2 regions of the Metasolibacillus sp. FSL K6-0083 genome follow, and region 1 is predicted to be linked to the other one. Evidence: riboswitches for the same ligand, from Rfam matches in the RefSeq annotation. Region 1 holds a riboswitch; the other holds the start of a gene.

Evidence for each region. A riboswitch is a leader RNA that binds a small molecule or an ion and turns the genes downstream of it on or off. The one in region 1 is predicted to bind thiamine pyrophosphate.
Region 2: linked by a shared signal. The riboswitch ahead of thiW (energy coupling factor transporter S component ThiW) and the one ahead of MHB51_RS04790 (thiamine phosphate synthase) in region 1 are both predicted to bind thiamine pyrophosphate.

What each region holds. Positions count from the first base shown of each region.
Region 1 is NZ_CP152046.1:1,010,551-1,014,950, forward strand. It holds gene MHB51_RS04775 (methyl-accepting chemotaxis protein) at 1-871, opposite strand, end outside; gene MHB51_RS04780 (hypothetical protein) at 963-1,565, opposite strand; gene MHB51_RS04785 (ATP-binding protein) at 1,768-2,316, opposite strand; TPP riboswitch at 2,643-2,750, shown strand; gene MHB51_RS04790 (thiamine phosphate synthase) at 2,823-3,353, shown strand; gene thiO (glycine oxidase ThiO) at 3,366-4,400, shown strand, end outside.
Region 2 is NZ_CP152046.1:3,685,419-3,689,818, forward strand. It holds gene hutH (histidine ammonia-lyase) at 1-1,052, shown strand, start outside; partial or broken gene MHB51_RS17205 (MFS transporter) at 1,346-1,549, shown strand; gene MHB51_RS17210 (5'-3' exonuclease) at 1,615-2,493, shown strand; TPP riboswitch at 2,541-2,648, shown strand; gene thiW (energy coupling factor transporter S component ThiW) at 2,807-3,301, shown strand; gene MHB51_RS17220 (C39 family peptidase) at 3,715-4,227, opposite strand.

The DNA of each region.
Region 1 (4,400 bases):
CTTCATCCGCGACAACTGCAAACCCTTTTCCGGCATCTCCAGCACGTGCTGCCTCAATTGAAGCATTTAAAGCTAATAAGTTAGTTTGATCTGTAATGCTTGTGATTAACGCTAAAATCGAACTAATTTCCTTCGATTTCTCGCCTAATGCATTGACAACTTCTGTCGATTCATTCACAGACTTCTTAATTGTATTCATTTTTTCAATGGTTTGCTCAATTAGCTCTATTCCTAAATCTGCTTTTTGGTTCGTTTCAGCCGCTACATCTGCTACATCTTGGACGACAGAGGATACCTGACCCATTTCTTTGCTAATTAAATCCGATGATTCTGATAATTTTTGCATCTGCTCTAACTGCCCCGCTGCGCCAACGACCATACTTTGAATAGAGTTAGAAATCGTTTCGACAGATGTGCTACTTTGCTCTGTAATCGCCGCAAACTCTCGAGTATAAGCTGTTACATCTGTCGAGGCTTTATTTGCTTTTTCAATCACTGTTCCGATTTGCTCTAGCATATGATTAAACTCTGTCGACAATTGCCCTATTTCATCTTTGTATTTATCGTCAATACGTACTGTTAAATCACCATCAGCTGCCTGTGCCATTGCCTTTAGTACTCGATTCATTCGCTTTAAAATAATATAGCGTGTACATAGCGCAATAATTACTGTTCCGATAAATAATGAAATGAATGTATTAATTACAACGCCCGCAATACCATCTAATTCAATTACTTTACTAACTTGTAAACTAATAAATTGTGAAATATGTGAGCTAATAAATAAACTTAGCCCTACCGCTAAAATCATTTTAAATATTAAACTTTTCCAAAATTTTATTTCACGAGAAAATAATTTTTCTTTTACCATAGCTGCTCCCCATTCCTATGTAAATCTACTATCATTGTAAAATAAACATTAAAATTAGTAAAATAGTTGCTCCTCACCCAATCACTTAGTCCTATTTATCATTATAATATTCTTGCCAAAAACGAGTATAGAGCCCTAATGAAAAGGCGATATCATTTTGTAAATTGCTAATCGCAATATTTATACGTTTGCGCGAATAAGTACCCTGCTTATTTATATGATAAGCTACTGTTTCCTCCATGTGCATTAATAAATCGACCATTTGTTCTAAATACATTTTCGCCTCAGTTGAAAGCATCGACTCTTGAAAACCTAAATGAATAAGAGCATTTTTGGCAGATTGAACATTTGTTAAAATTTGTCCCCACTGCGCACGTTTCATAGGTCTATTGAAATCTGTCAGCCAGCTCATCTCATACAATGCCAATAAGGAAATCGAATAAGACACAACATAATCTGGTTGCAGCGCTTTTTCCTCATATAGCGATTGCAAAACCGCTAAATCCTCCTTATATTTCTGCTGACGCATTTCATCAGTCTCTACTGCGACAGTCGGATATACACTAAAAATTGAATATGGAAAGATAATGCCTGAGAACAGCGCAGCAACTAGTAGCCCAATAATTAAAAGCTTCAGTTTTCGTATTATTCCTCCCCTTTTCGCCTTCATCATGGTTTTGATTGATGCCTCCATTCTTTGAAAAAATCTAATAGCTTTTTATGTAATTTTTCATCCACATTTATAATTTCACAACCATGATTATTATATAAAGAGAAAATTTAATCAGCGGGGGTTTTCCTCATCCTCACTGATTGTTAGTTGAACCAATTGGGCTTTTATGCGCAGTGGGGCTCCCACTTAACCGTAAGCGTCTTAGGGATAAATTACTTTAATCCTATTTAATTCCCCTTGGCATACGAAATTTAATATAACGAATGACATTTTCTATATATCTTTCTATCGGCTGACTTGTATCAACTACTAAACATTTGAAATCGGTTGGCTTTTTTGCACTGTTAAGCGTAGCATAAAAGCCTTCCTTCGAACGAATTTCACTAATTTGACTGGGCATCTTTTCTCTGCTTTTTAAACGATGATTGATTTCCTCAAAATCATCAAGGTAGCATTCAATATATTTATATTCTGCATCATATTTTTGAGCTAATTTTATTCCCTTTTCAATCATTTCCTCGTATAAGCACGGACTATCAAGAATCACACTGTGCCCCTGAGATAGATGAAAATCAGCTAATGAAAAATCAATCGTATAGCTTATTTTCCCGGCAAGCTTTCCATCAAAAGAGCTGTCTGCTTCAATCGAATTTAATAAAGCAGATTTTACAATGTCGTGGTCAATAATGATAAAGCCCATTCTATTAGCGATTTCTCTGGCCAGTGTAGATTTTCCTGAACCTGGGAAGCCAGACATTTGTATAAAGTACATTTCCATTCCCCCTCTATAAAGCATTCTACTGCTCCTTATCCCAACTAACAGTGCTTTTTCAAACGAATTATTCTACGAAATCCATTTGTATTAATCAGGGATTTTTCTTTTATGTATACTTTATTTAATACCAAATATGGGGAAATGGCTAGAATATTTTATTAAAATATGTCGGAAATCAGCCATTCACAAAATTACTTTTCCCTTGAAAAACATCATTGCGTTTGCATTAATCGTTTTACTAAAATTTCAATAGTAATGAATTAACTGATAATTCCATCGTGACATTCTAGAAAACATATGCTATATTGTTAACTAATTGCATAGCCATCCACTGGAGGTGCCGTTGTGAACGGCTGAGATCAAAGTAAACTTTGGGATTCCTGGAACCTGATCTAGTTGATACTAGCGTAGGAAAGTGGTCGCCTATTATTTGTTACGATTTTTTAAGTAAGCGTTACTTTTCCTATGGGAGAAGTAACGTTTTTTTATTGGAGGAAACTAAAATGATTCATGCTATTACAAGTGGTCAAGGCTTTACACCACAAACAATTGACCAAATAAAGGATGTCGCTACTCGTGTTGATGCCATTATTATTCGCGAAAAGCAGCTCTCACTTACTGAAATCGATAACGCAATTGCCGCACTTTTACAGGCTGGTATAAGTGCAAAGCAATTAATCATTCATACATATGTGGAGCTCGCTTACAAATACGACTTACTTGGCTGTCATTTTGCAGCAAATCAGGCTGTAAATGTGACACAGCATCCTTTTATATGTGGGCAATCTACGCATACAAAGGCTGAAGCGTTACAAAGTGCTGAAAGAGGTATGCATTATTTATACTTTTCTCCTGTCTTTCCAACAACCTGTAAACCAAATGTACCAGCGCAAGGGCTTCAGGCACTTGCTGAAACATGCCGTACTGTCAAAATACCCGTGCTTGCACTCGGTGGTATAACAAGCAGCAATGCACAACAAGTGATGCAGGTCGGCGCACAGGGCTATGCCGCAATATCAATGTTTTTTAACTAAGGGGAGCAATTTATGAAGTGTCAAGGCTTTACGATTATCGGTGGTGGGGTTATTGGATTATCTATCGCCTATCAATTATTAAAACAGCAACAGCCTGTGACGATTTTCCATACAGAAAAAACAACGACAGCATCACTCGCTGCTGGGGGTATGCTTGGTGGTCAAAATGAATTTCACACACCTTCGCCCCTTTATCATTTAGCACTGGAAAGTCGAGAGCTACACAAAGCACTCGCCGAGGAGCTATTACATTTAACTGGGCAAGAAGTTGGTTTATTACCTTCCGGGCTAATTAAAATTGCAGCTGCTGAGGAAGATAGAGTAAATTTGCAGCAGCAGTATCAATTTTTATATCAGGACCGCCCTACCTCTGTACAATGGCTAAATCAAACAGAGTTACAGCAATACGAACCTTTATTGGGTCATTCTATTACAGAGGGCTTCCATATATACGAGGACCATCAAGTAAATGCAAGAAATTTAACAAAGGCTTTAGCACTTGCTGTACAGAAGCTTGGCGCAAATATAATTGAAGAGGAAGTTATTGCGATAGAGAAAAAGCAACAACAAGTTACACATATCCAGACAGCCTCTAAGCGCTACGCTGTTCAGCAAGCTGTTTTGGCTGCGGGTGCCTGGACAGCGAAGCTTGCAGCCAAGCTTCATATTACTTGCCCGGTGCACCCAGTAAAAGGGGAATGCTTAATGGTAAAAGCGGCACAGCTACCGAAGGCAACCATTTTTTCAACAGATGGCTGTTATATCGTACCAAAGCACAATAATCGTTTATTGATTGGTGCTACGAGCTATCCTCTGCTAGAAGATGATGCAGTAACTGTCGGTGGCATTTATTCTTTATTATCCCGAGCTATTCATATAATGCCATCATTAACGAAGGCTGAGATTGTCGAAACTTGGTGTGGTGTGCGGCCACAAACAATAGACGGACTTCCAATTATGGGTACTACGCAATATAGCAATTTATTTATATGCACAGGACATTATCGCAACGGTATTTTATTAAGTGCCATTACTGGGCTTTTGTTT
Region 2 (4,400 bases), 1.1 Mb from region 1:
GCGATTTAGCTCCATTATCTCATTTAGTCTTAACGTTAATTGGAGAAGGCGAAGTTTTGCGAGGTGGTACAGTGCTTGCAGCGAGTGAAGTTTGGAATAAATACGATGTAGAGCCAATCGTCTTGCAAGCAAAGGAAGGTCTTGCACTTATTAATGGAACACAAGCAATGACAGCACAGGGTGTTGTAAACTATATTGAAGCTGAAAAGTTAGCCTACGCGAGCGAGTGGATTAGCGGCTTAACATTGGAGAGTTTACGAGGTATTAAAGATGCTTTCCATCCTACTGTTCATGAGGTGCGCGGCTTTAAAGAACAAAGCGCTGTAGCAGCTCGTATGCGCGATTGGTTTGAAGGCAGCGAGCTCATGACAACGCAAGGTGAATTGCGTGTACAAGACCCTTATTCTTTACGCTGCATTCCACAAATTCATGGGGCAAGCTGGCAAGTTTTAAACTACGTAAAGGAAAAGCTAGAAATTGAAATGAATGCGGCGACAGATAATCCATTAATTTTTGATGAAGAGGACTGCGTTATTTCAGGAGGGAATTTCCACGGTCAGCCAATTGCTTTTGCGATGGATTTCTTAAAAATTGGTGTTGCTGAATTAGCGAATGTTTCTGAGCGTCGTATCGAGCGTCTTGTCAATCCAGCTCTAAGCGAAGGGTTACCAGCATTTTTAAGTGCACACCAAGGCTTGCAATCGGGAGCGATGATTTTACAATATGCAGCAGCAAGCCTCGTATCAGAAAATAAAACACTTGCACATCCAGCATCTGTTGATTCTATTCCATCTTCTGCAAATCAAGAGGACCATGTTAGCATGGGGACAACAGGCGCGCGCCATGCCTATAATATAATTGCGAATACACGACGTGTTTTAGCTATTGAAGCATTTTGTGCTGCGACAGCTGTTGAATATCGAGATGTGAAGAAAATGGCTCCAAAGTTATATGAAAAATGGCAAGAAATCCGTGAAATTGCGGCAGGTATTACAGAGGACCGTGTATTCAATAAAGATGTAGAGAAAATTGCACAATATTTAATGCCTTAATTTTTTGGGCAAATGCTTTCTGTACCGATAGTTAAGCGACAGATACAGAGGTCACCTACCTTTAAAGATGGGGAGGTGAATGTAAGCATTTGACCGATTTCAGCGGGTAGCTAAACACTCGTTAATAAAGAGAAGTTTTTAAGCAAGCTTAAGAAAATCTAGATTATAGTTAGCTGAAGCGTTATTGATTATTAACGAAGCTGTTTACCGAAAATCCTTTGGATAAGTAGGTAAGCAGCTGTTTTCGATTTCCCTTAGAAAAAGCATTGACAATTGTTTGTGATAATCATTTTTTAACAACCTATTTAACCTTTGTATTGCCGAGCGCTAATCGTAGCATACTGCTTGGTCTATTTATTGCGACAGCAGACATAGGTATTACTTTAGGAGGGGGAGTGATGGGATCAGTCGCAGATTTACTGCCCTATTCACAAATGTATTTAGTTTGTGCTGCACTAGGTGTAGGCATGACTCTTTTCGCCTATGTAAGACGCTAGAAGCAGGCGCAAAATGACTTTTTCGCTAGCGTCATGTTATGCTAAGGGGGAATGGAGGAATACATATGGAAAAACCACATTTACTTATTGTTGATGGCATGGCACTACTATTTCGTTCATTTTTCGCCTCCGCTGCGATGAAACAATATATTCGTTTAGAGGATGGCACGCCAACAAATGGAGTACAAGGCTTTGCCCGTCATGTTTTAACAGCTCAAAACTTGATGAAGCCGACACATTTAGCTGTTTGTTGGGATATGGGCATGCATACATTCCGCAATGATTTATTCGAGGGATATAAAGCAAACCGCCCTGCACCACCAGAAGAAATGCTGCCACAGTTTGATATGGTGAAGGATGTATCAGAAATGATGGGCTGGAAAAACTTCGGCATTAGCGGCTTGGAGGCAGACGATTTAATCGGCTCCATGATTGAGAAATGGAAAGACGATGCGGAGATTACTGTCATTAGCGGTGACCGCGACTTATTACAATTATTAAATGATAAGACAACAATCGCTTTTACTAAAAAGGGTTATACAGAATATGATACGTACACAGAGCAGCGCTTTCGCGAAGAATATGGCATCGCCCCAAAGCAATTTGCTGAGGTGAAGGCGTTTATGGGGGATGCGAGCGATGGCTATCCGGGTGTCAAAGGAATTGGTCCTAAAACAGCACTGCAACTCATTCAAACCTATCATTCAATTGAGGGAGTGCTAGCAGCACTTGACCAACTAAAGCCTGCGCAGCGTACTAAAATCCATGAAAGTATGGACATGCTAAAGCTCTCGCATCAGCTCGCGACAATTAATTGCGATGCAGCCATTGAAGCGGAGCTGAATGACTTAGTAGTTCCTGCGTTTAATGAGGCGGTTGCATCACAGCTGGATAATAAAGGCTTGCGCTTAATTATCCGCCACGCACGTTCGCTTGGTCTATAAAGACATTGACGAATAACAAAATTACCGTAATAATAGAAGAAAATTGCTTGCACCACTAGGGGAGCCTTTTGAAAGGCTGAGATGTATATGTACTATGCAGACCCTTTGAACCTGATCTAGCTCACACTAGCGTAGGGAAGTGGCGACATTGATTGAATTTGCTCACTCTATGCCGCTCCCTTTCTACAATGGGTGCGGCATTTTTAAATTTATTTTTAGGAGGAAAATTTGCTTGGAAAGAAATGTGCAAATAATTTGCGCAAATCCGCTGATAAGTAATGCTCAAAAATAACAATTAAAAGAGGTGTTGTTTATGTCAGTTCGTAAATTAACTGTTATGGCGCTGTTTGTGGCCATTGCAGTGGCAGGTTCAATGTTTGTAGCGATTCCTACAGGTATTGCGCGTGCATATCCTATTCAACATGCTGTCAATGTTGTGAGTGCTATATTGTTAGGACCTGTGCCAGCTGTAGTAATTGCTTTCGTTACAGCATTAGTTCGTATTTTTACGGGAACAGGCTCGTTACTTGCGATTCCGGGTAGTGTCATCGGGGCTTTTTTAGCGGCTATAGCTTATAAATATAGCCATAAAGTATGGCTGGCGGGTATTGGTGAAGTGATTGGTACAGGTGTGATTGCATCATTAGTAGCTGTCCCATATGCAAAAATATTAATGGGTACATCTGTTACGGCACTTGCTTTTATGCCAGCCTTCCTCGTGTCAAGTGCAATTGGTGCGGTGCTAGGGGTTATTATTGCAGTAAGTTTGCGCAACACTGTATTTGCAAAGCGTTTTGAAACGATATAGAAAATAAGGTTACTCGTCGCAAAAAAATTACATGGCATAGCTTCTGTATCATAAAGTGAAACTTCAATCAGTGCGGATGTTCCTCATCCTTGCTGATTGTTAGTTGAACCACTCGGGCATTTACGGGCAGTTGACTTCCTAATAATCCTTAGCATATTTTCACATAATTTTTGAAGTGGGCGTCTTACTGCCCGTTAATGCGGGATAAAGTGAACCTTCAATCCGTGGATGCTTTTCTCCACGGATTGTTAGTTGAACCATTCGGGCATTTACGGGCAGTTGACTTCCTAATAATCCTTAGCGTATTTTCACATAAGTTTTGAAGTGGGCGTCTTACTGCCCGTTAATGCGGGATAAACGGAGCAGCAGGTTTTAGCGCTATATGGAAAGGCAGTTGCTTTTTCATATAGCCCTTATGTATTTTTCTGCTCTATTTTTACAAAGTTTAACACATGCTTATTGTCCTCATAGCAAAATGAACGTATTTGGCTGTTTCGGCCTCGTCCACCGTTATCATGGATGATTAAATATAATTCCCCGTCTTTTCTTTCATAGCCAATGAGTGGAACCCAATGATATTTGAATAGAGGCTTCTTTTTTGACCGCCACTGTAGGTTAAAATATTGGTCGAATTTCAATGCCACAGGATTTCCTTGTTCAAGCTGTGCCAATGCTTCTGCAAGCGAGCAACCTTGAATAGTAAAATTAGCACCGAACAACTTGCGCATTCTTTTGATGAGACGCCATTGAAATAAGCCGATTTTTGTTGTACCTAGCTGTTTATATAAATCATTAATTTCTTTGGCTATGTGAAAATACTTTAAAATAACGTGTAGCGTTGTTGGACCACATGCAGAATTTTGGTAATTTGGCTGAACGCTCGCATCGTATTGTGAAGTTCCTTTGATTTCTAGCAGTACACGCATTGCCATCCCTCCATTTGTAAAATCCCAAATTTTAACCGTTCTTTTATCATCAATTTCATAGAAGTATGTGAGAGCCTTTATAGACTGGGGGTTCACTTTATTATACGCTGTAAATAAAACATAGTTTCAAAATTTGAAACCAAATGAGCAGGTGCTCCGTCTAACGTGAAACG